Regions from separate parts of the Sporosarcina sp. YIM B06819 genome, predicted to be linked through region 2. Evidence: predicted binding sites of a transcription regulator. Region 2 holds the regulator's gene; the other holds the start of a gene.
What was found. The regulator CtsR, encoded in region 2, represses protease genes until heat stress. The targets are predictions, from matches to a motif close to ATGGTCAATAAAGGTCAAACA.

Region 1: R2B72_RS07825 (ATP-dependent Clp protease ATP-binding subunit) is a predicted target of CtsR. The motif match lies at 3,785-3,805, and genes of this name have one in related genera.

What each region holds. Positions count from the first base shown of each region.
Region 1 covers NZ_JAWLIQ010000010.1:388-12,815, forward strand. The annotation lists partial or broken gene R2B72_RS07810 (InlB B-repeat-containing protein) at 1-1,943, shown strand, start outside; gene R2B72_RS07815 (prolyl oligopeptidase family serine peptidase) at 2,175-2,945, shown strand; gene R2B72_RS07820 (metal-sulfur cluster assembly factor) at 2,997-3,305, shown strand; gene R2B72_RS07825 (ATP-dependent Clp protease ATP-binding subunit) at 3,837-5,978, shown strand; gene R2B72_RS07830 (YjzD family protein) at 6,033-6,215, opposite strand; gene R2B72_RS07835 (beta-ketoacyl-ACP synthase III) at 6,403-7,335, shown strand; gene fabF (beta-ketoacyl-ACP synthase II) at 7,399-8,634, shown strand; gene trpS (tryptophan--tRNA ligase) at 9,175-10,161, opposite strand; T-box leader at 10,310-10,564, opposite strand; gene R2B72_RS07850 (DUF3899 domain-containing protein) at 10,811-11,155, opposite strand; gene R2B72_RS07855 (peptide ABC transporter substrate-binding protein) at 11,407-12,428, shown strand, end outside.
Region 2 covers NZ_JAWLIQ010000011.1:95,251-107,678, reverse strand. The annotation lists gene R2B72_RS09235 (hypothetical protein) at 1-113, opposite strand, end outside; gene R2B72_RS09230 (DUF779 domain-containing protein) at 200-556, shown strand; gene R2B72_RS09225 (thiol-disulfide oxidoreductase DCC family protein) at 648-1,040, opposite strand; gene R2B72_RS09220 (hypothetical protein) at 1,216-1,404, shown strand; gene R2B72_RS09215 (PadR family transcriptional regulator) at 1,548-1,877, shown strand; gene R2B72_RS09210 (DUF2812 domain-containing protein) at 1,874-2,992, shown strand; gene R2B72_RS09205 (spore coat protein) at 3,082-3,531, shown strand; gene metH (methionine synthase) at 3,776-7,228, opposite strand; SAM riboswitch class I at 7,334-7,440, opposite strand; gene R2B72_RS09195 (histidine kinase) at 7,573-7,755, shown strand; gene R2B72_RS09190 (hypothetical protein) at 7,940-9,622, shown strand; gene R2B72_RS09185 (CtsR family transcriptional regulator) at 9,867-10,337, shown strand; gene R2B72_RS09180 (UvrB/UvrC motif-containing protein) at 10,369-10,923, shown strand; gene R2B72_RS09175 (protein arginine kinase) at 10,913-12,001, shown strand; gene R2B72_RS09170 (ATP-dependent Clp protease ATP-binding subunit) at 12,235-12,428, shown strand, end outside.

The sequences.
Region 1 (12,428 bases), on a different contig from region 2:
CTGGCTGGTACACAGATGACAATTTTGGAACGGCTTTTGTTTTTGCTAACAATGTAATCACCGCACCCACAATCATTTATGCAAAATGGGAGATTAACAATTATGTCGTTACATTCGATACCCAAGGTGGAGATGCGTTAAGTAGTGCAAGCGCAAATCATAACACTGTAATCGCAGCGCCAACAGCACCAACGAAGGAAGGCTATACATTTGTCGGTTGGTACAAAGATTCTGCAGCAACCGATGCGTGGGACTTCACAACAGATAAAGTAACATCGGCAACAACACTTTACGCAAAATGGACAATCAATAATTACACGGTCACATTTAATTCCCAAGGCGGAAGCGCAGTAAGTGATAAAACAACAAACTACAACACAGCAATCACAGCACCAACACCGCCAACGAAAGCTGGCTATAGATTCGTTGGTTGGTACAAAGAATCTGCGGTAACCAATGCATGGAATTTTACGGGTGCCATAACGGAAGATATTACACTGTATGCGAAATGGGTGGTATACAATGAACCGACGCCGCCAACACCATCAACACCGTCAATACCATCAAAAGTAGAGGAAATTAATGTGGATGTAGAAACTGGGACAACCATAATTAAGACTCCTGTTGTCCGTACAACTGATGCAAATGGAACGATCAAAGACCAAGTCACATTTACCAGTAAGAAAGCAGATGAAACGATTGGTAAATTAAAAGATCAAAATCAAAACACCGCAAAAATAATAATTCCAGACACTGAAGATAAAGTAAAAGAAGTTAATGTAACAGTGCCAAAAGCAGCCGTTAGCCAATTAGCTAATGGGCAAGTCAATTTAGAAATCTTCACAGAAAATGTATTGATTCATGTTCCACAAAGCTCAATGCAAGACTTTGACGAGGATTTGTACTTCCGTGTAATTCCGCTGAAGGATCAAGCCGAGAAGAACGTAGTGGAACAACGTGCTAAACAGGAAGAAATCGTTCAAAAAGTTTCTAAAGGTAAAACAATTCAAGTGTTAGGTAGACCAATGACCATTGAAACGAATATGGAAAATCGTCCGGTGACATTGACATTGCCGCTGCTAGATAGTTTGCCGAAAGATGAAAGCAAACGTCAGGAGATGTTGAATAATCTTGCTGTCTATATCGAACATGATGATGGAACACTAGAGGTCATCAAAGGGAAATTAGTTGTCTATAAAAATGGTGAACAAGGCATCGAATTTGACATCAACAAATTCAGTACGTTCACATTGCTTTACATGGAAGGACTAGATGACTATCTGAAGGAGCAGGACACGCATTCTGCTTATATCCAAGGATATTTGGACAAGACCTTTAGGCCAGAGGCCCCTGTCACCAGAGCACATATGGCGGCCATGCTAGCGAGAAATAGTGGCTATTCTGAACAAACAGGTATAACAAATGGCTACAAGGACGTACCGAAAACACACTGGGCATACAATGACATCTTAGCTGTAAAGAACACTGGTTTTATGGTGGGAGATGGCAAGTCATTCAACCCTAACAACAGTATCACACGTGCGCAAATGGCTACAATTGTCTATAGATGGGTTAAGAATGCATGTGAAAATGATCCTGATGCCTATAAACAGTGTGCAAGCCTTTCAAATATTAACGCAGTCTCCTATACGGATGTTTCAAGTAAGCATTCGGCAGCCCAAGCAATCCTAGCCATACAAAAGTTTAAAATAATGGAGGGCTATGCGGACGGAACGTTTAGACTTGAAGAAAAATTAACAAGAGCTCAAGCTGTAAAAGTATTAAATCGCTTATTTAAACGTGGTCCACTAAATGGCGATTTCAAATCAAGTTTTAAAGACGTGAAAACAAGTCATTGGGCATTTAGAGAAATCGAAGAAGCATCTAGAAATCACGCGTTCACGATTTCGACGGATGGGAAAGAGATTTTGTTGGAGAAGTAAAATAATTAACTAATCAAGGCAAATCTGTTTAAGTAGCAGATTTGCCTTGATTAAATTTCGTGACAAATTATCATGCAAAATCCATGAAAAAAACAGTTTTCAAAAGCTGGGAAAAAGATCACGCGTGTTGATAACCCAACCTGTTTTTTAGGAACCCGCTTCAAATCATCCTTTTTGTTTTTTTAGAAAAACTTTGATACCCTTATTTGAAAAGGTAAAGGTGGGGTGCGCGTGATTGTTCATGAAGAAAAATGGGGTCATATCCCTTTATTGCATATAGTTGAAGAAAAGTTTCAGGATAAACAGGTACCTGTGGTCATTTTCCTGCATGGTTTTACGAGTGCCAAAGAGCATAATTTGCATTATGCCCACAATATCGCGAAAAAAGGGATTCGTGTTTTATTGCCAGATGCGCATTTGCATGGCGCACGAGATGAAAAATTAGATGAAGCTCAACTAAGTCTGCGTTTTTGGGAAATTGTTCTGGCATCTATCGAGGAAGTAGGTTTACTGCGTGAAGAGCTAGTCAACCGCAAACTTATCACAACAGAGAAGGTTGGAGTAGGCGGTACTTCGATGGGAGGCATTACAACACTAGGTTGCCTGGCTGTCTATGAGTGGATTGATGTAGCAACTGTTATGATGGGGGCGGCTGGTTTTGTGCAGCTAGCAGAAGCACAAATGGCTCAATTTGAACGACAAGGATTCAAATTGCCGATCTCTGATGAGGAAAAGCGAGCTATACTCCATACATTATCGACATTCGATTTGACGCGACATGCAGCTACATTGAATAACAGGCCCATTTATTTTTGGCATGGTAAGCAAGATACGGTCGTGCCTTATGCACCGACCTATCAGTTTTATGAAGTAGTGAAAAAGGACTATGCGGACAAGCCGGAACGGATTGAGTTTGTTTCAGACGACACAGCCGGGCATGCGGTTTCAAGAACGGGAATGTTGCGAGCGGCAGATTGGTTTGCCTGTCATTTGAAAGGCTGAAGCGAACTCTGGTATGATAAGGATATTAAAGGAACGGAAAGAGGGATGAAGATGGATCAGGCAATGAAAGATAGTATGATGGGCGCTCTTGAAAACGTGATTGACCCGGAACTAGGTGTCGATATTGTCAACTTAGGTCTCGTCTATGATGTTGAGCTAGACGAAGAAGGTACGTCAAAAGTAACGATGACACTGACGTCTCTTGGCTGTCCAATGGGGCCGCAAATCGTTGCAAATATTAAACAAGAGCTAATGGAATTGCCAGAAGTAAAAGATGTCGATGTCAATGTAATCTGGAATCCACCATGGTCAAAAGACATGATGTCACGCTACGCCAAAATGGCGCTAGGTGTACGATAAGTGAATCGATCTAGCTGTATGACTGATTTTCAGTCGTACAGTTTTTTTATTTTTACGGAAACGTTGTCTAGTTTTCTGAACGTTGTTTAGTTACGCAGGAGTGTTGTTTAGTTTATGGAAAACGTTGCATAGTTCTCTGAACGTTGTTTAGTTACGTAGGAGTGTTGTCTAGTTTGTGGAAAACGTTGCTTGGTTTCCTAGAAACGTTGCATAGTTCTCTGAACGTTGTTTAGTTACGTAGGAGTGTTGTCTAGTTTGTGAAAAATGTTGCTTGGTTTCCTAGAAACGTTGTCTAGTTCTCTGAACGTTGTTAAGTTACGTAGGAGTGTTGTCTAGTTTATGGTAAACGTTGCATAGTTGTACGGGAACGTTGTCTACTATATTTTATTTCAAAATAAAGAAGGAAATGCTGAGTAATGTCGAATGGCTTAAGTAGGCAAATCATTTTACAATTGACAAGATACATCCTATAATTTCAATTAATCAAAGATGGTCAAAGTCGAATTAATGAAGAGGTGGATGTCAATGAGGATGAATGAACAGCAAGAAGATTCACGGACACCGCTTGAACAATTTGGGCGTAATCTCGTTGAAGAAGTGAAAAAAGGGAAGATGGACCCGGTCATTGGACGTGACGAGGAAATTCGAAATGTCATTCGAATTTTATCGAGAAAGACTAAAAATAATCCTGTGCTGATTGGGGAGCCCGGGGTCGGTAAGACAGCAATTGTGGAGGGCTTGGCACAGCGAATTGTTAAAGGCGATGTGCCGGAAGGATTGAAGGACCGGCAAATTTTTGAGTTGGATATGAGCGCGCTTATTGCGGGTGCTAAATATCGTGGAGAATTTGAAGAACGGCTAAAAGGCGTCCTGAAACAAGTGAAAGACAGTGCAGGGGAAATCATTTTATTCATCGATGAAATCCATACAATTGTTGGCGCTGGGAAAACGGAAGGTGCGATGGATGCTGGTAATATGCTGAAGCCGATGTTGGCGCGTGGTGAATTATATTGTATCGGTGCGACAACTCTAGATGAATACCGCATGTATATTGAAAAGGATCCCGCGCTTGAACGCCGATTCCAACAAGTGCTTGTCCGTGAGCCGTCTGTTGAAGATACCGTTTCGATTTTACGTGGCTTGAAAGAGCGCTTTGAACTGCATCACGGTGTCAGAATTCACGACCGGGCGATTGTAGCAGCCGCGACATTATCGGATCGTTATTTGACGGAACGATTTTTGCCGGATAAAGCCATTGATTTGATTGACGAAGCGAGTGCAATGATTCGTACGGAAATCGATTCAATGCCGCAAGAACTCGATGCGGTCACTCGACGAATAATGCAGCTAGAAATTGAAGAGCAAGCTTTACGCAAAGAAAAAGATGCTGTGAGCCAATCACGTCTGAAAATATTGCAGGAAGAGCTATGGGAATTGAAAGAATCCTCTGCCGGGATGCGTGGGCAATGGGATGCAGAAAAAGCAACATTGCGGGGTATCCAGGACAAACGGGAGATGCTCGATCGTTACCGACGTGAATTGGAGGATGCTGAAAACCGTTTCGATTTGAATAAAGCTGCGGAACTTAGTTACGGTAAAATTCCAGCTCTTGAGCAGGAGTTAGCCAAAATGGAAGCACCTTTACTGGATGGACAGGAAAATCGATTGCTTCGCGAAGAGGTCACGGAAGAGGAAATTGCTTCGATTGTTGCGCGCTGGACGGGTATTCCCGTGACAAAACTTGTCGAGGGTGAACGAGAGAAGTTACTTCGCCTGCGTGAAACGCTGGAACAGCGTGTCATTGGGCAAGATGATGCGGTACAACTTGTCACAGAAGCGGTATGGCGAGCACGCGCAGGTATTAAAGATCCCGATAAACCAATTGGCTCCTTTTTATTTTTAGGTCCAACAGGAGTAGGGAAGACAGAACTTGCAAAAACGCTGGCTGCAACGTTATTTGATTCAGAAGATCATTTTATACGCATTGATATGTCGGAGTACATGGAGAAGCATAGTATATCGCGACTTGTTGGTGCCCCTCCAGGATATGTCGGTTACGAAGAAGGTGGCCAGTTAACGGAAGCGGTTCGTCGTAATCCGTATGCAGTTATTTTATTGGATGAAATTGAGAAAGCGCATCCGGATGTTGCCAATATTTTACTACAGGTGCTCGATGATGGCCGGATTACTGATAGTCAAGGACGACTCGTTAACTTTACCAATACTGTTGTTATCATGACATCGAATGTTGGCTCTGCTTATTTATTGCAAGGATTGGATGATACAGAAAATCATGCGAAAGAAGACCTTGTAATGGCAGAGTTACGCCGCCATTTCAAACCAGAGTTACTGAATCGTATGGATGATATTATCATTTTCCATTCTCTTACAGGTAATTCATTCCGTTTGATAGCACGGAAAATGTTAGGGGATCTTGTCAAGCGATTGAGTGAACAAGAAATCGACATGACGTACAGTGATGATGTGCTCGATTGGATTGTCAATGAAGGCACAGATGCGGATTTTGGTGCGCGTCCATTGAAACGCTTTATCCAACGACATGTGGAGACACTAGTTGCCAAAGAGGTGATCAAGGGCGATATCAAGCCGAATGAAACACTTGTATTGCTGATGAAAGACGGGAAGTTACTAGTGGAAAACTCTTCGGAATAGTAAATAACGCAAAGAAAAAACCATCCCCGAAGAAGGAGATGGTTTTTTTGTTGATTAATGGTCTGCAACTTCGCCTTCTGGTATTGATTCACCAAGGAAGATAATTAATAGTGCTGCGACAACCGCAACGATTATACCTGCTGAAAAATTGAAATCAACGTTGGCAATTGATCCGGCAACATAGTTCAACATCGTGACTAAAGCGATAGCCCAAAAGAATGTCATAATATATCTCATTGAATTCACCTCTACAATACTATTTCATCATCCATCATATCATAGCGAGTCCATTGTAGAAACAAATATCCACGTAAATAGTCACTTTATTTGGCAGAAAAGTGTCGGTGGGTTGTAAAATGCGTGCATTTCTTTTATGATTAATACCAGGTACTAATAATAGATGATAAGAACAGGGGATGTTTGTATGAATGCGGGTCTTATTGGCATGGGTAAATACGTACCGTCACACATTTTGACGAACGCGGACCTTGAAAAGCGCATAGATACGTCGGATGAATGGATTCGGACGATGACGGGTATAGAACAGAGACATATTGCGGATGATTCGATGGATACATCTGATATGGCATATCATGCGGCGGTAGACGCAATTAGTAATGCTGGCATTAAGCCAGAAGAAATTGGTCTTATTCTCGTTGCAACTGTAACACCAGATCGACCATTTCCATCTGTAGCAACAATGATTCAAGAACGTCTAGGTGCAAAAAATGCAGCAGCCATGGATATTTCTGCGGCGTGTGCGGGATTTATGTATGGGGTTGTTACAGCCAAGCAGTTTGTGGAGTCGGGCGTGTATGATTATGTCCTTGTCGTAGGTGTAGAAAAATTATCTAAAATTACGGACTGGGAAGACCGAAATACGGCTGTTCTCTTCGGAGATGGCGCCGGTGCAGCGGTTGTCGGTAAAGTGAGTGAAGGACGGGGGATTCTGTCTTTCGAACTTGGTGCAGACGGCAGTGGTGGTAAGCATCTGTATCAAGACAAGTATCTTCAAATGAATGGTCGCGAAGTGTTTAAATTCGCAGTCCGTCAAATGGGTGAATCAGCTGTCAATGTCATTGAAAAAGCGGGTCTGGCGAAAGAAGATGTCGATTTCTTAATTCCTCACCAAGCTAATATCCGTATTATGGAAGCTTCTCGTGAACGGCTCGGTTTACCGGTTGAAAAGATGTCGAAAACGGTTCATAAATATGGTAATACCTCAGCAGCATCGATTCCGATTTCGCTTGTCGATGATTTAGCGGATGGTAAAGTGAAAGATGATGATATACTTGTTCTTGTTGGATTTGGCGGGGGACTCACATGGGGTGCTTTGTGCATTAAGTGGGGAAGATAATTGATCGAAATAAAAAGTACAGGGAATGGGTTCATTAACTAGATAGAAGGGAAGTTTAGTATTATGGAAAAAAGACGTGTAGTAGTAACAGGAATCGGAGCTATTTCTCCGGTCGGGAATTCGGCTGAGGAGTCATGGCAGTCGGTTTTAGCAGGGAAATCAGGCGTTGGCCTATTGACTAGGCTTGATAGCGAGCAGTTTCCGGTAAAAGTAGCGGCAGAAGTTAAGGATTTTGATATAGAAGCCTATATTCCACGGAAAGATGCACGTAAAATGGATCGGTTCACACATTATGCGTTAGCAGCGTCTGTAATGGCTATGAAAGATGCAAACCTTGAATTAGAAGGTGATTTGGCACTTCGGACAGGTGTTTGGATTGGCTCTGGAATTGGTGGCATGGAAACGCATGAACAACAATTTTTAACGTTCCAAGAAAAAGGTTATCGTCGAGTGAGTCCATTTTTTGTTCCAATGATGATTCCGGATATGGCCTCAGGTCAAGTATCGATCCATGTTGGGGCGAAAGGCATTAACTCTTGTACGGTAACGGCTTGTGCATCTGGAACAAATTCAATCGGGGATGCATTTGAAGTTATTCGTCGCGGAGATGCAGATGTGATGATTACAGGTGGCGCTGAGGCACCGATTACGACGATGTCGGTTGCTGGTTTTTGCGCAAATACCGCGTTGTCGTTGAATCCAGATCCAGCAACGGCGTCACGTCCGTTCGATGCAGAGCGTGATGGTTTTGTCATTGGTGAGGGTGCGGGTATCCTCATTCTTGAAGAGTATGAACATGCGGTTGCTCGTGGTGCGAAAATTTATGCTGAACTGGTTGGCTATGGTTCAACAGGAGATGCGCATCATATTACGGCGCCAGCTCCTGGCGGCGAAGGTGGTGCACGCGCGATGATACAGGCGATTGAACAAGGCGGCATCACACCGGACCAGATCGATTATATCAATGCGCATGGCACAAGCACGCCGTACAATGATTTGTTTGAAACGATGGCGGCGAAAGCAGTTTTTGGCGAGCATGCTTATAAGCTTGCGATGAGTTCGACGAAATCCATGACGGGCCATTTACTTGGTGCGGCAGGTGGACTTGAAGCGATTTTCACAGTGAAGGCATTGCAGGAAGGCATTTTGCCTCCGACAACGAATTTTGTCAATGCGGATCCTGAATGTGATCTCGATTATGTGACAGAGGGTGCGCGTAAAGTGGACATCGAGTATGCGATGAGCAACTCACTCGGTTTCGGCGGACATAACGCATCACTTGTTTTTAAGAAAATCTGAATTTGAATTGATATAGCTAGGGCGTCCCAGTTAGTTGGGGCGTCTTTTTTTGATTTGATTAGGAGGAGGGAGTTTTGCCCTTACAGTTTGCCAATTTATCCTGACAGTTCCCGTTTCTCCTTACAGTTTCGCCACTTACCCTGACAGTTCAGCATTTTGCCCTTACAGTTTGCCAATTTATCCTGACAGTTCCCGTTTCCCCTTACAGTTTCGTTACTTACCCTTACAGTTTAACGTTTTGTCCTTACAGTTATCCAATTTGCCCTGACAGTTCAACAGTTCGTTCAATAATAAAAGCCCCCTTCGTCTAAAAGGGGGCAATGCCGTCATATAATTAAAGAAAATTCAAAGGAAGATGTACAATAATGACACGCCTTTTCCTGTTTCTTATCAGTTATGGACTAATTGTCGTCACCGTATCGAATATGATCCTTTACTTTAATTACAGATCTCTTGGGTATGAATGGCAGCAGATTTTTTATTTCATCATGCATACTGCCGATTTCACGCTCTTTGTGCTAGCGGCAATTACGCTAATTCTTACCGTCTACGTCCGAGTCCCATCGCGGCTTCCATTTTCCCGAGAGTAGCGGATGCAATGGCGTGTGCTTTTTCTGCACCTTTGTCGAGAATGTCGTCAAGGACAGGCGATTCAAGCAGTTCGTAATATTTATCTTGGATTGGGGATAAGTGATTGATGACTGTTTCTGCAACGCCAGCTTTGAATGCGCCGTAGCCAAGTCCTTCATATTTTACAACGAGATCATCGATGGATACACCGCTAAGTGCTGATTCAATCGTCAGTAAGTTCGAGACGCCAGGTTTATTCTCCACGTCATACGCTACTACGCCATCTGAATCGGTCACTGCACTCTTAATTTTCTTCTCAATTTCTTTCGGTGTATCGAGAAGAGAAATCGTGCCTTTCTTGTTCGGATCAGACTTGCTCATTTTCTTCAAAGGTTCTTGAAGAGACTTAATACGCGCGCCGTTTTTCGGAATGCGAATTTCTGGAATCGTTAACACATCGCCATAGCGTTTGTTAAAACGTTCGGCCAGATCACGTGTCAATTCAACATGCTGCTTCTGATCATCACCGACTGGAACGATATCCGTGTTATATAGAAGAATGTCTGCAGCCATTAATGGTGGATACGTTAGAAGTGCTGATGATACGCCTTCTTTCCCATCAGACTTATCTTTGAACTGTGTCATTCGTTCAAGTTCACCAATATAAGAAATACATTGCATAATCCAGCCAGCCTGTGCGTGCGCTGGAACCTCGGATTGAATGAACAATACCGCTTTTTCGGGATCAATGCCAGTTGCTACATAAAGTGCAGCGAGCGAACGAATCGCTTTCGCTAATTCGGTAGGATCTTGTTGAATGGTAATGGCGTGCTGATCGACAATGCAAAATAGACATTGTTGTTCGTGTTGTAACTCTGTAAATTGTCGAAATGCCCCAATGTAGTTGCCTAGTGTTACGATTCCTGTTGGCTGTACACCTGAAAAAATGGTTTTCATGAATAAATCTCCTCCTTAATTATTTAAAGCTTTAAAAGGAACGCGGCTTAAGTGCGCGACGTCCTGTCGCAAAAGCCGCACATCTACAAGGAAGGATGGAATTCGATCCTTCCCTACTGTAGACGAAAAAACATCAGCCGTCCCCGTAAAAAGGGACGGCTGATGTTTTATCAACCGTGGTACCACCCGAATTGCCCGAAGGCCACTCAAATTCCCTTAACGCGGGGGACGTGACAAGCTACTAGGGAGTTTATTCAAAAGGACTAGACTTTTCGAATAAACCTCCAAAAGTTCACTTGTCAGGCTCAGGAACCCATTCCTTCAGCATCGATTACCTGTTTGCACCAACCACAGGCTCTCTACAAATCGACAACTGAAATACTATTTCCATCATAGCCATTCGCTCAACTGTTTTCAAAATTATAATACGCCAGTGATAAGTTTGCAATAGACTAAACTTGATTCAGCAGAAGTTCACTGCTAAATCAAGTTAAAGGAAGGCAACCTAAGTGCGCCACGTCCTGCAGCAACAAGGAAGGATGCAGTTCAATCCTTCCCCGTTGCATACCCGCTTCCTGCGGGCACAAGCGCAATTCAAAATTTGGAATCAATTACGCCAAGGCGTAATTGATTCTATTCGTTTCATCTATCATAAGTAAAAAATAACAAGAGCAATACCCATGACCATCAATACTAGGGCACCACTACCTAATAGAGGAGAAACAGGTGCTGAAAAAATTTCAGAAGGAGTTCGCATAGACATGACATCCTCCATTCGGCTTTTTGGTGTTATCACTTTTCTCATTGTTACAGTGAATACATCAAAAAAACCTGTCGAGAAAACAAAAGAAACTAGACCGAGAAACATAATCGTTCCTCCAACAACAAAAGCCGAGTTAATATAGGAGAGTAATGTTAACTCTTTAAAGTAGGTGAACATAATCAGTGCAGTAACAACCTGTGCAATGATGAAGTTCCGTATAATTTTGCTCACTATTTCACCTCCAATTTAGAATATTATACAATTTTTGTCGAAGTTAAACTATTTAGAAAATAGTAATTCTGTACTTTAACAATAGACAGAATTATTTTAATTTACCTCGAGGAACATTGGTATAATCACTTTCTTAAACCTATATCTGTAATAGTACACCATTAAATAACTAAAAGGTATGTACAACTGAAATAATCATTGTATAATATTATTGTAAGTAGTTTTCAGACAATTTTGAGGAGGTCATCGATTTGAAAAACCACAAATTTATGTGGCTTATGAGCATTTTGCTCGTACTAAGCGCGTTCCTTGCGGCGTGTGGCGACAAAAAAGAAGAACAAGGCGCTGCAGATCCAGCTAAGGAAGAGGACAAGCCAGCAACAGAAGAAACTGCAAAAGCACTACCACAGGTTTTGAACTTAATTGAAACGGCAGAAATTCCATCTATTGACTCATCACTTTCAGAAGATGCTGTTGGTTTCAACGTATTGAACAACATCATGGAAGGTCTTTACCGTTTAGATGCAGATAGCCTTCCAACACCGGGTATGGCCGATGGTGAACCTGAAATCAGCGAAGACGGATTGACATATACATTTAAACTTCGTGATGCACAATGGTCAAATGGTACACCTGTTACAGCACATGACTTTGTATATGCTTGGCAACGTGCAATCGATCCAGCTACTGGTTCTCCTTATGGACCATTCTTGATGGCTGGTATGATTAAAAATGCAACTGAAATCGGTGCAGGAACTGCTGAAGTAGCAGATCTTGGTGTTACAGCGACAGATGACAAAACACTTGTTGTTGAACTTGAGCGTCCAGTGGCTTATTTCTTGTCACTTATGTCTTTCGGAACATTCTTACCACTTAACGAAGAATTTGTAACTGCTCAAGGCGATAAATATGCATCTACATCAGACACAATGATTTACAATGGTCCATTCTCATTAACTGCTTGGGATGGAACGGGTAACTGGAAATATGTTAAAAACGAAAAGTACTGGGATGCTGCAACAGTACAACTTGAAGAAATCAACGTTGACGTTGTAAAAGAAACTTCAACAGCTGTTCAATTATATGAACAAGGTAAAAAAGATCGCGTAACTCTATCAGCTGAATACGCAATGCAATATGCTGATGATCCAAACATCATCAATGAGCTTGAAACAGCTGTATTCTATTTCAAATTAAACCAAGAACGTAACGGTAAAGCTACACCACTTGCGAATGCAGACATTCGTAAAGCGATTGCAAGAGCATTCAACAA
Region 2 (12,428 bases):
CGTCCTGAAAGTGCCTTAATTTCTGCGAAGAACGCAGAAATTAAGGCAAATCGAACCCTTCGCTGTTCGATTCGCAACAAGGAAGGATGTAGTTCAATCCTTCCCCACTGCATAACCTACCTCCTGTAGGCCTCAAGTTCGAAATAATCTGGACGCAAATACGCTGAGGCGTATTTGATTGGATAGGAGGAAAGTGTGGATGACTGAACGAGTGCTTGCAACGGACGCTGCACTTGAACTCATTGATTTTTTAAGAAAGAAACACGGTCCGCTTATGTTTCACCAATCGGGCGGTTGCTGTGATGGCTCGTCGCCGATGTGTTATCCAGACGGAGAACTCATTATTGGTGATCAAGACATTCTTCTTGGACAAATTGGAGGGACTCCGTTTTATATGCATAAAAACCAGTTTGAGTATTGGAAGCATACGCAGCTTATCATTGACGTCGTCGATGGCCGTGGTGGTATGTTTTCGCTCGAAGGGGTTGAAGGTAAACGCTTTTTGACAAGATCACGGGCGTTTACTGCGGACGAAAATAAGGAGTTACAGGTGTGAAAGAACAAAAGTGGCTGTCTCGTTTGGATTGACGAGATAGCCACTTTTTATTGTCTGAAAAGACGCGGACGGTGATAACGCTATGAAAGTATTAGATAAATCTTTTGCGAATGTCGGGCGATGGCAGCGTGCAAGCGTCTTCCTTTTTGCCAAACCACTTGTAGCGATTTTTCGCGAAGTAGTCGTAAAAGATGTCACGGATTGTGCTTGGTACAAGGATGAATAAGAAAAATAGATGCCATAGACCATCTAGCTTTTTGGCGATGCGCAGTGCCGCGGAGGATTTTGTAAACACTTTGCCGTTTTCGATTAACACCAAGCTATCAACATCCGCTGGTATAGCATATTGCTTTACTAGCTCCATTCCTTTGTCACTTTGCAATGAAGTGAAAAGAAAATGGGCAGCAGGGTCACGTTTAATGATAAATTGCACACTCGAATCACAAAAATTACAAACGCCGTCAAATAATACGATACGCTTCATAGGACGACCTCCCTCTATATAGGTAGTATAGCCTTGTTGGACAAATAATTACATAATATAGGCGCAAGCATTTACATTAGACAGAAAATTTAGTATAATAATAGAGAGAGTCAAGTAAGTGAGTTATTTTCCACCGCATGTAGCCACGGTTAATATGTAGAGGAGGATGATGGATATGGAACGCTTACCTATTGATCCAGTAGAGGTGGAGCTACGGCATAACCGAGATTTCATCGATTCCATGAGAATGATTGCTGAAGGCGCCCCCATTTACGAACGTTTTGAAGAAGACGAGCCAGTCGAGAAAAAATGGCGAGAACGGGGCGACTTCGGCGCAGAAGAGCTGCCACGTGACTACCAATAATCGTAATCCCCGCAGAGATGTGGGGATTTTTGTTTGGAAATAACTAGAGTGATTAAGTTGTCAGAATATTATTGACTCACTATATCACGACGTGATATAGTCGAGTTGTGACATAGTAGTATACAGAACGGATGTGATTCCGCTTGAAAATAGAAAAAGTGATTAAATCATATAGCCCGATGACGGAGACGGCATTCTATATTTTGTTGTCACTAATTGAACCACGCCATGGCTACGGGATTATTAAGCATGTGGAAGAATTAACAGAAGGACGACTGGTACTTGGATCTGGAACGATTTACGGTACGCTGACCAAAATGCAACGTGATGAAGTTATTACGGTCTACGCAGATGAAAAGCGCAAAACGATTTATGAAATTACGGATGTCGGGAAAGCACTAATGCGACATGAGATGGCACGATTAAAGGAGTTACTTGCGAATGTGATCAAGCACGAGGGGGAATTTCATTGACGATAAAAAAATGGCGACCACTTTGGAGTTATGATGTGGAAAAGACAGAGTGTTGGCTGAAAGAAATGGCGGCAAAGGGGAATAACTTGACGGATGTAAATCGAATGACAAGAATGTTTACATTTGATCAAGCGGCCGCTGAAATCGCTCACTTTCAAGTTGTCTATGACAAATCGCAGAGTGCGTTTCCTCGAAAGTTAGAAGAGGCGGGGTGGGAAGGAACACTATCGAAGAAAAAGTGGAAGTTCATGAAAAATAAATCCGAGGAAGTAAGTATTTTTCCATCACGTGAAGGCGTACTGAAAAGGAATCGAATACACTTCTATGTGTTGACTGGATTAGCTTTCTTCTATGTTATGCCACTACTTATGATGCTCATCACTCTATTGATGGTAATAAAGGGTGCTACAACAGTTGAACCTAGCCCATTTTGGTCAGTGACAGTCGTTTTTTTCGTGCAGATATTAATCGTCATGGGTCTTGCTGTTTTTATTAATCAAAAGCTAAGGGGCTTTGAGAAGAAGTTTTTTGGCGGGGCTGTGGATGTGAAGGAGTCGGTTGGTGAAACATTTACCAAATGGAAGTTTGGTTGGATGTATGCCCCAGATATACTGGAAAGCTGGTTGGCTGAAATGGCGGCGGAAGGAAATCATCTTGTCCGGGTTGGGCAACCGGGCCTCAGATTTGTCTTTGAAAAAGGTACACCAAAACGTGTATCGTATGTTTTTGATTATCAATTGAAAACAGCTCCCTCTTACTTCGATGTTCATAAAAGTGCGGGTTGGCAGCTGAAATACACTTCTCCTTATTCATTCACGAAATATTCTTTATGGGCAAAACCGTATGACGAAGGGGCTGACTATCCACGATTTACCTATGATTCTAAGGAAAAGAAAGCACAAGTTCGAAAAGTAGTGCTATCTGCAGTTACATTTTTTGTGTATTTAATTGTACTTACTTTATTTACTCTTTCGGCTAACTATTCAATGTATCAGGGAAATGGCTGGACATTGTATGGCGGGATTCTAGTAGGTTTGTTGGTCGTGGCATTTGTATTTCACCTATTAAATATGGCTCGCACGTTGAAATATGCTATTAGAATGCGAAAAGCTTAATCGCAGGTCAAAGCATTTTCTTTTCGCTCTAGTTGCTCGCCCGTTTGTCCTTCTTCTTCTGACATGTAATAGAAGGAGGAGGTGATAGTATGATGCAAAATGGACAATGGAACGCTAATCAGATGCACGGAATGTGTGGCTGCAATAAGATGCATGGAAAATGTGGTTGTAACCAGATGCGGCCAAGCAATCAGATGCAACCAATTGTGTGTCCAACGCAGTACCGATGCCACGATACGTTCGTTCGGCAGGAAGTTCCTGTTATTCATCCAATTGTCAACGTGAACCGACAACACACTGTGGTGGTGCCGCGTAATTACGTGACAGAAACGACTAGAACAGTGCCAGGTTCAACGATATTCCCTAGAGGGAATCAGCAGTTTGGTGGTCCTGGAATGGGAGGCCCTGGAATGGGTGGCCCCGGATTTGGAGGCCCCGGATTTGGAGGTCCCGGTTTTGGAGGTCCTGGTTTTGGAGGCCCTGGTTTTGGAGGTCCCGGGTTCGGAGGTCCTGGATTCGGCCGTGGATTTGGCCGCTGACGATAAAATTAGTATGTACAACTGAAAATGAGTATTTGTAATAGAAAAAGAAAGATAGGCCTTCATCAGTCATTTTTGCGACTGATGAAGGCCTCTTTGTTAGAGCAATTACGCCCAGGCGTAATTGCATCCAGATTTGGGGCCTGCACGATGCAGGTCATGCAGTGGGGAAGGATTGAACTACATCCTTCCTTGTTGCCACGAGACGTGCAGAACTTAGCCTGCGTTCTACTGTTGGTTCAAGTTAATCTACATTAAAGTATCTTGCATCTGGATGGGCAAAAACAATTGCGGACACCGATGCTTCAGGTTCCATCATGAATTCTTCCGTTAAATGGACACCGATGTCTTCTGGTTTTAACAGTTTGAATAATTTCGCTTGGTCTTCCAGGTTCGGACATGCTGGATAGCCGAATGAGAAGCGTTGTCCAGTATATTTGGCTGCAAAACGGTCGAGCATTGTAAAGTCCGTTGCATCTGGAGTGCCTAAGTGGTCGCGCATTTCTTGGTGAATTCGTTCTGCAAACCCTTCCGCAAGTTCAAGTGCAGTTGCTTGGAAAGCATGACTCTCAAGGAACTTGCCTTCCTCTTTAAACTTGTTAGCGAAATCCCGAACGCCATGTCCTGCCGTCACTTGCATGAAGCCAACATAATCCATCACGCCACTCGAAACTGGTTTCAAATAGTCAGCAAGGCAAAGGAATGGTTCTTTGCTTTGACGTGGGAATGTGAAACGCTCAATTTCTGTTTTTGCATCTTCTGGATCGTAAACAATAACATCATCTCCATCGGATTGTGCTGGGAAGAATTGATAGAGTCCAGATGCTGAGAGGTTACCTGATTCTAAAAATCCGGTGACCATTTCATGCAACTCTATTGCACGTGGCTCTTTGTTTTCTAGCATTTTATTGACATTGCCTCGTAATCCGAGGTGGTGACCGATCAATGTCCGCATGTTGACGTACGGGTAAAGATGGGAAACCGAATAATCTTTTTGAATGCGGCGACGCAAGTCCTTTGGGACTTGAACAGGCACGTCTTCACGGACTGTTTTGATAGGTCGTGGCGCAGTCTCTTCCGACTCTGGATTCGCCGCTTTTTTCGCTGCTTTAATGGCATCGTTTTCCGCGCGCTTTGCTCGTTGTTCATCCAATTCAATGAGCAATGCAGCTTTTTCATCTTTATCCTGAAGTCGATTAGCCAGTTCAAGTCCAAACATCGCATCTTTGGCATATAGCACTGGACCGTCATATTCTGCGGCAATTTTTGTGTCCGTAAATCGACGAGTAAGTGCTGCCCCACCAACCATGATCGGCAAATCAATGCCTGCTGCTTTAAAATCTTGAGCGGTGATAACCATTTGTTGTGCAGATTTAACGAGTAGTCCAGATAATCCGATAATATCGGGCTTTTCTTTGCGAATAACTTCAATCAGTGTTGAAGGAGTCACCTTAATACCGATATCGATGACTGTGAAGCCGTTATTGCTTAAGATGATTTCCACCAGGTTTTTCCCGATATCATGGACATCACCTTTAACAGTTGCCAAAACGATTTTCCCTTTGCCTGTGTCACCCTCGGCTTTGTCCATAAATTGCTCAAGAAATGCTACGGATGCTTTCATCACTCCAGCACTTTGCAGTACTTCCGCCACAATCAGTTTGTTCGTGTTGAATAAACGTCCAACCTCAGCCATTCCATCCATCAAAGGTCCGTTAATGATATCGAGGGGAGTATCATACATCTTAAGAGCAGCTTCCAAGTCAGGAATCAGGCCCTCTTTCGTTCCCTCGATTATATAATAGCTAAGGCGCTCTGGAACGGTTTTCGGAATATCATCTTCCGTTTTCTCTTTCTTCTTGCCGCGATAAAAGTTCGTGAATTCTGCAAGCGTTTCATCGGTTGTATTGAACAGTAAATCATTGGCCATGTTGATTTCTGCTTCAGGGATAGAAGCATAGCGCTCTAGTTTCTCCGTATTGACAATCGCATAGTCAAGACCTGCCTGTGTACAGTGATATAAATACACAGCATTCAACACTTCACGACCAACTGGAGGAAGACCGAATGACACGTTACTGACACCAAGAATGGTCAATGCACGTGGCATTTTTTCTTTAATGAGGCGAATGCCTTCAATGGTTTCCACGGCAGAGCCGATATATTGTTCATCACCTGTACCTACTGGGAAGACGAGTGGATCGAAAATAATATCTTCCGGTGCTAGTCCCCATTTATTGACGAGGAGATCGTAAGAACGTTGGGCTACTTCAAGTTTGCGTTCACGCGTAACCGCCATTCCTGGTTCGTCGATTGTCCCGACAACGACGGCAGCCCCGTACTTTTTGACAAGCGGCAAGACAGCATCATAGCGGTCCTCGCCATCCTCTAAATTGATGGAGTTAATGATGACTTTCCCTTGTGAATATTTCAAAGCCTCTTCAATCACTTTTTCGTCTGTGGAATCAATGACGAGCGGCACTTTTACTTTTTTGACGACTTCTTGCATGAACTTCGTGATATCTTCTAGCTCATCACGGTCTGGATTTGCTAAACAAATATCGATAACATGTGCGCCGCCTTTTACTTGGGCACGCGCAATTTCGGATGCTTCTTCAAATTTGCCATCAACAATCAGCTGTTTGAATTTCCGAGAACCGATAACGTTTGTCCGCTCGCCGATTAATAGTGGGCGCATAGAGTCATCATAAAGCAGAGGCTCAATACCTGACACAGCATGACCATGAACAGTTTCTGAACCTTGTCGAGGTTTTTTATCAGCCACTGCTTCACGAATCGCGCGGATATGTTCTGGTGTAGTTCCACAACAACCCCCTACGATATTCAACCAACCTTTATCAGCAAAACCTTGTAGTTTTTTAGAAAGTGATTCAGGTGATTCGTGGTAATGACCTTCTTCGTCTGGCAGTCCAGCATTCGGATAACAGCTGACATAGCTCGTTGCTAACTCTGACAGCGAACGCAGATGATCCGTCATGAACTCAGGTCCTGTTGCACAGTTTAGGCCAACGGAAAGTGGCTTGATATGTTCTATAGAAATGTAAAATGATTCGATGCTTTGCCCTGCAAGCGTCGTCCCCATCGGTTCAATGGTTCCAGAAATCATCACAGGCAATTCGATTCCTGTTTCCTCAAATGCGCGCTTGATGCCGAGAGTACCCGCTTTGACATTCAACATGTCTTGGCTTGTTTCCATCAGTATCAGATCGCAGCCCCCTTCGATCAACGCTTTGGCTTGTATGTAAAAGTCATGTGTTAAGCCGTCAAATGTAGCCCCCCCTGTGACGGATAATGTTTTTGTTGTGGGTCCCATTGCACCTGCGACAAAGCGAGGCCAGTCAGAAGTGGAAAAGTCTTGTGCACATTGTTTGGCAATTTGTGCTGCACGGAAATTAATTTCATGTGCGTGTTCACCTAAATCATAATCATCGAGAACGATTGGCGTTCCACCAAACGTATTTGTCGAAATGATATCTGCTCCAGCTTCCAAGTATTCACGGTGAATGCGATCCAAGACATCGGGCCTTACAATATTTAAGTACTCATTACAGCCGTCATATTCTTCGCCACCGAAATCCTCGGGAGAAAGATTAGCATTTTGCAACATAGTCCCCATCGCACCATCCATGATGAGTATTCTTTTTTGGAGCTGCTCTTCAATAACATATTTCGACATAACGAATCACTCTCTTTCTTTGTACTAATTATTTTGTTAAATCTACTTGAAAAATAAAAAAAGCCTTCCTAGAAAGAAGGCTTTACGAATATACGTAGTTGTCCCTTCTCATCTTTAGAACCACGGGGGTTCTGCTGGAATTAGCACCAGTCCTTGTCGGCAGGTTGCTGAAGCTTCATAGGGCCAGTTCCCTCTGCTTCTCTTGATAAGAATATAATATTAAGTTGGTTGAATAGTAGAAATCATCATAACGTTATAAATGGTTTCCGTCAAGCCGTCCTGGGTAGAAAGCAAGAAAGTCTATGGTAGGATAGGGATAATATGATAAACAGAAGGTGAACGAATTGAGAGCTTTTAAATATATTATTCCCGTAATGATGATTGTCGGGACGGTTAGTATCATGATGTTAAACAAGAGTCACCAAGATGTTCCACCTATGTCGCGCATTTATATTACGCTAGGTGCGATGGTTGTGAGTGGGATTATTTCTTATTTTTTATTTCCGAAAGATGAAGAAAAGAATTGATGAGAAATCGTTAGCGAGTGTGCTAACGATTTTTTAGCTTCTAGGCAGTGTATATGTTTAGCGGAATTGCTAGGGAGCAGGGCCATTTGTCTAGGTTTCATACATAAAAAGTGAAACAATTCCGTAGGTTAATCGTATAAGGAGTATGTAAAAAAATCTTTGCAATAGAAAAGAGTGTATTTAGATGATCAATTTACTTATCTTTTCAATTATTACAGGTGTTGTGTCTAGCCTAATTATTGTCCCGTTTGTGTTGAACAATAAGGAGACAAAAGTGAAGGTGACGTTTAACAGAGTTGCAGCCATTACTAGCACTGCTATTTTATGCACAGTCATCATTTTCGTCTTTTATTATGTAACGAATATGGATCGTAATTGGACGTCTTTATGGGGGCCGCTACTCGTGGTCACTTTGTTGGGGGCAATTGTGGCAGGGAGTAAGGATCGCAGATTGAAGATTGTTTTATTGTTGGGAGCAATCGCTTTCGGGGCATATATCTTAAGTGCACCTTTATTCAACGCGAATCAGAAATACAAGGCGGTTGAAATGGAACAACAGGTGGAAATCAAAGCGTTTGATGAAACCAAAACGCCTGCAAGCGTACCGCCGAAGTTTGCGCGCAACAAGATGAAGAAGGCGTTCGTTCAAGTTCCGAATCCAAGTTATTATGAACTCGGCAATTTACAAATTCAAAAAGTTGGCGATGATTTTGTCTACATCGCACCTGTTGAATTTTCGAGTCTTTTCAAGTGGTGGGCTGGTAAAACGACACCAGGCTACTTCACAATGAGTGCGACTGACTCGGCAGACAATCCGAAATTCGTGAAGGCTGAAATGGCTTATACGCCGTCGTCTTTTTTCCATAAGCAAGTGGAGCGTCATATACGGATGGAAATGCCGAGTCTTATTTTCTATGGCGATGTTCAGTTAGAAATTAATGATGAGGGGAAACCATATTATATCCGCTCATATGGGAACTTTATTACGGCACGTGACGGCTTTGATGTTCAAGGGATTGTAGTGGTCGACCCGGAGTCAGGTGATGTAAAGCAATATGCAATTGCAGATGTACCTGCATTTATCGATGGTGCCGTTTCTCCTGAGGCAGTTAGTTTGCAGAATAGTTATTTTGGTAATTACGTACACGGATTCTGGAATTCTGTATTTGGGAAAAAAGATGTGAAATTACCATCGGATGAAGGGACCGAATCGAATGTAAGTCCGATTTTTGACGAGAACGGTCATATGTATTATTTCACTGATTTCACAAGTCCGAAAGAAGGTATTGATTCGATGCTTGGTTATGCCTTGACTGATGGACGAACAGGTGAAGCAACGTATTATACGGGCAATCTGGAAGAAGCGTATATGGATTCACAAGGTGCTCTTCAGATTATTGAAAAGAAATTTATCGAAAAGAAATGGTCTGGTGAAATGCCAGTATTGTACAACTTTTACGGGGAAGCAAGTTGGTTAACGCCGGTGCTTGATTCAAACGGATTCTTGCAAAATTACTTCATCGTATCGGCTGCAAATCCGGAAATATCGGTGTATGGAAATTCTCCAAATGAAGCATTGAAATTGTACAAAGCGGCACTTCAACGCGGAGGCAATACTGTCGATGGTAATTCTAGCGCTGAAGAGGCGCAAGTAGCAGTGACTGTCGTACGTGTTTTTAAGGAACGCATCGGCGACTTTACGCTCGTCTCGTTTTTGGCTACTGATGGACGAAACTTCAGCGTATCCTCTGAAACTGCGCTGCTTTCCATTTATATCCAAGAAGGTGATCAGTTGATGATTACGTATCTAGAGACGGGTGAACTGTTTTTGCCAGTGAAGAAATTGACGAATAATAGTATGAAGTAATGATTAACGGAGTACAGGGGAATTCCTCGCGTACTCCGTTTTTTATTTGATGACTAAATATTACTCATTCATGACGATACTATCGAAGCGTAGTGCTTTTAACTTTATTCAGCAGAAGTTCAAGCCCTAGACAAAAATGCGCTGAGGCGCATTTTATTTGCAGATTAAACAGAATGTCATGTACAATTAAGTCAAAGATAGTCAAAGTCAACGGCTTATCACCCGGTATGAAAGAGGTGAAAACATGAGAAATATTTCTGATATTATAGAAGGTTATTTGAAGGCAATCATCGAAGAAGAACAAAAAGGCATAATTGAAATTAAGCGCAGTGAAGTTGCTGAGAAGTTCCAATGTGTTCCTTCGCAAATCAATTACGTCATTAAAACCCGTTTTACAGCAGAACGCGGCTATGCAGTTGAATCGAAGCGTGGTGGCGGTGGCTATATCCGTATTTTTCGTGTGCAGACCAATTCGCGTAAGGAATTGATCGAACATATTTTAGAAGGTATTCGCACAGGAGTCTCCTTTACGATGGCTGAGGATGTTATTTATAGGCTGATGGAGGAGGAAGTCATATCGGAAAGAGAATCGAAGCTTATTCTAGCTGCTATCGATCGTACAACACTTTATCAGCCGCTCCCGGAACGCGATATCCTGCGCGCGCGGATTTTACAGGCGATGCTCGTAACGCTCATATATGAGCAGCTAGACTGACTGTCAATCTAACTACAACGAGGTGATTTTTGTGATATGTGAAAATTGTAAAGAACGGCCGGCCTCCGTCATTATTACTCAAGAAAGCATGGCGGGGTCGGCCGAGCGTCATTTATGTGATAAATGTGCTTTTCATGCACAGACATTCCACTTTAATCCGAATCAGGAACCGTTGTCCATCCAGCAGTTTCTATCCCACTGGTTTAGCGGGACGGATCCATTTCAGGCGCAGCAACAAACGCGCGGAGAATCGCAAATAGGGCTGGAGTGTCCTTCATGTGGTTTGACATTTCAAAAGTTTCTCGATATCGGAAAGTTTGGTTGCGCCACGTGTTACGACACATTTCGTGGGAAATTGCCGCATGTGTTAAGAAAACTTCACAATGGTCATTCAATCCACGGAGGAAAAGTTCCGGTGTCTTTCAATGAATTGTATGCTATTAAAAAGAAAATCGAAGAAATTCGCATGAAGATGAAAGTGGCAATTGAAGCCGAGCATTTTGAAGAAGCTGCAGCTTTACGTGACGAGGCGAATACACTAAAGCAACACCTTGCCCATGGAGGTGGAAATAGCGATGTCGATTGAAAAGTTTATGCGTAATGCAGTGACAGGCTGGATGACAACTCATGGTGAGCATTCTGACATTGTTATGTCGACACGAATCCGCTTGGCGCGCAATCTAACAGGCTATCATTTCCCAATTGCATTCACGGAAGAAGACGCACTGGCGGTTGACAAAGCCGTTGCGGGTGTCCTGCTGGATATTGGTGAAAGTGAGTATTCCTATACTAAAATGGCTGAACTCCCTGCACTTGAACGTCAAGTCCTTGTAGAGAAGCACTTAATTAGCCCGCATTTGGCTAATCCCGATCGTCAAGGCGCGGTCATTTTATCGGAAGACGAAACAATAAGTGTCATGGTGAATGAAGAAGATCATATTCGTATCCAATGTATTTACCCGGGGCTTCAGCTTGAGGATGCCTACAATCAGGCGAATGTGGTAGATGATCATTTGGAAAAAGAACTTCCTTATGCATTTGATGAGGATTTTGGCTATTTGACAAGCTGTCCATCGAATACGGGAACAGGCATGCGGGCATCGGTCATGATGCATTTACCGGCGTTGACGATGACGAAGCAAATTGACCGTATTATTCCGGCAATTTCAAGGCTCGGTATGGTTGTTCGTGGTAGCTATGGTGAAGGAAGCGAGGCGCCGGGTAATGTTTACCAAGTGTCTAATCAGACAACACTAGGGAAAACAGAACAGGAGATTCTCGTTGATTTGGGGAATATCACATCACGCTTAATCGCGCATGAACGCAATGCACGTGAATTGCTATTGGCTAAATCAAGGATTGCGCTTGAGAATAGGCTTTTCCGTTCACTCGGTACGATTAGCTATGCTCGTTTGTTGCCGTCAGGAGAAGCAGCGCGTTGTTTGTCAGATGTTCGATTGGGTATTGATATGGGTATCATTGAGGATATTGATATGTCCATTTTGAATGAACTCATGATTTTTATGCAGCCTGGCTTTTTACAAAAATATGCCGATGTGGAATTATCCCAAGAAGAACGGGATATATTTAGAGCGAAACTATTCAGAGAACGACTCCATGCAGAGCGTACATCAGCTTCAGTAGAAAAAAGTGGGGAAGAGTGAGCAGGTGTTTTGCACATGTCCAACCACTTTAGTATAGTAAGGTCAAATATGGTCAAAGTCAATTTTTATAATAAAGGAGTTCTTATCTGTTCAGTGGAATACGTATAAATAGGGGGAGATTTTCGAGCAAGCTCGAAAAATTCTGGACGCAATTACGCGAAGGCGTAATTGATAAACCCTTTCGGCGGATGAGTTAACGGGTTGATCATACAGATAGAAGGAGAGGACTGAATATGATGTTTAATCGATTTACACAGCGTGCGCAAAAAGTGTTGCAACTTGCCCAAGAAGAGGCGATTCGTATGAAACACGAATCCATCGGGACAGAGCATATTTTGCTTGGACTTATACGGGAAGGCGGAGGCATTGCGGCAAAAGCGCTTGAAGCGATTGATGTTAGCTTTGAAACGATCGAACAAGGTGTGGA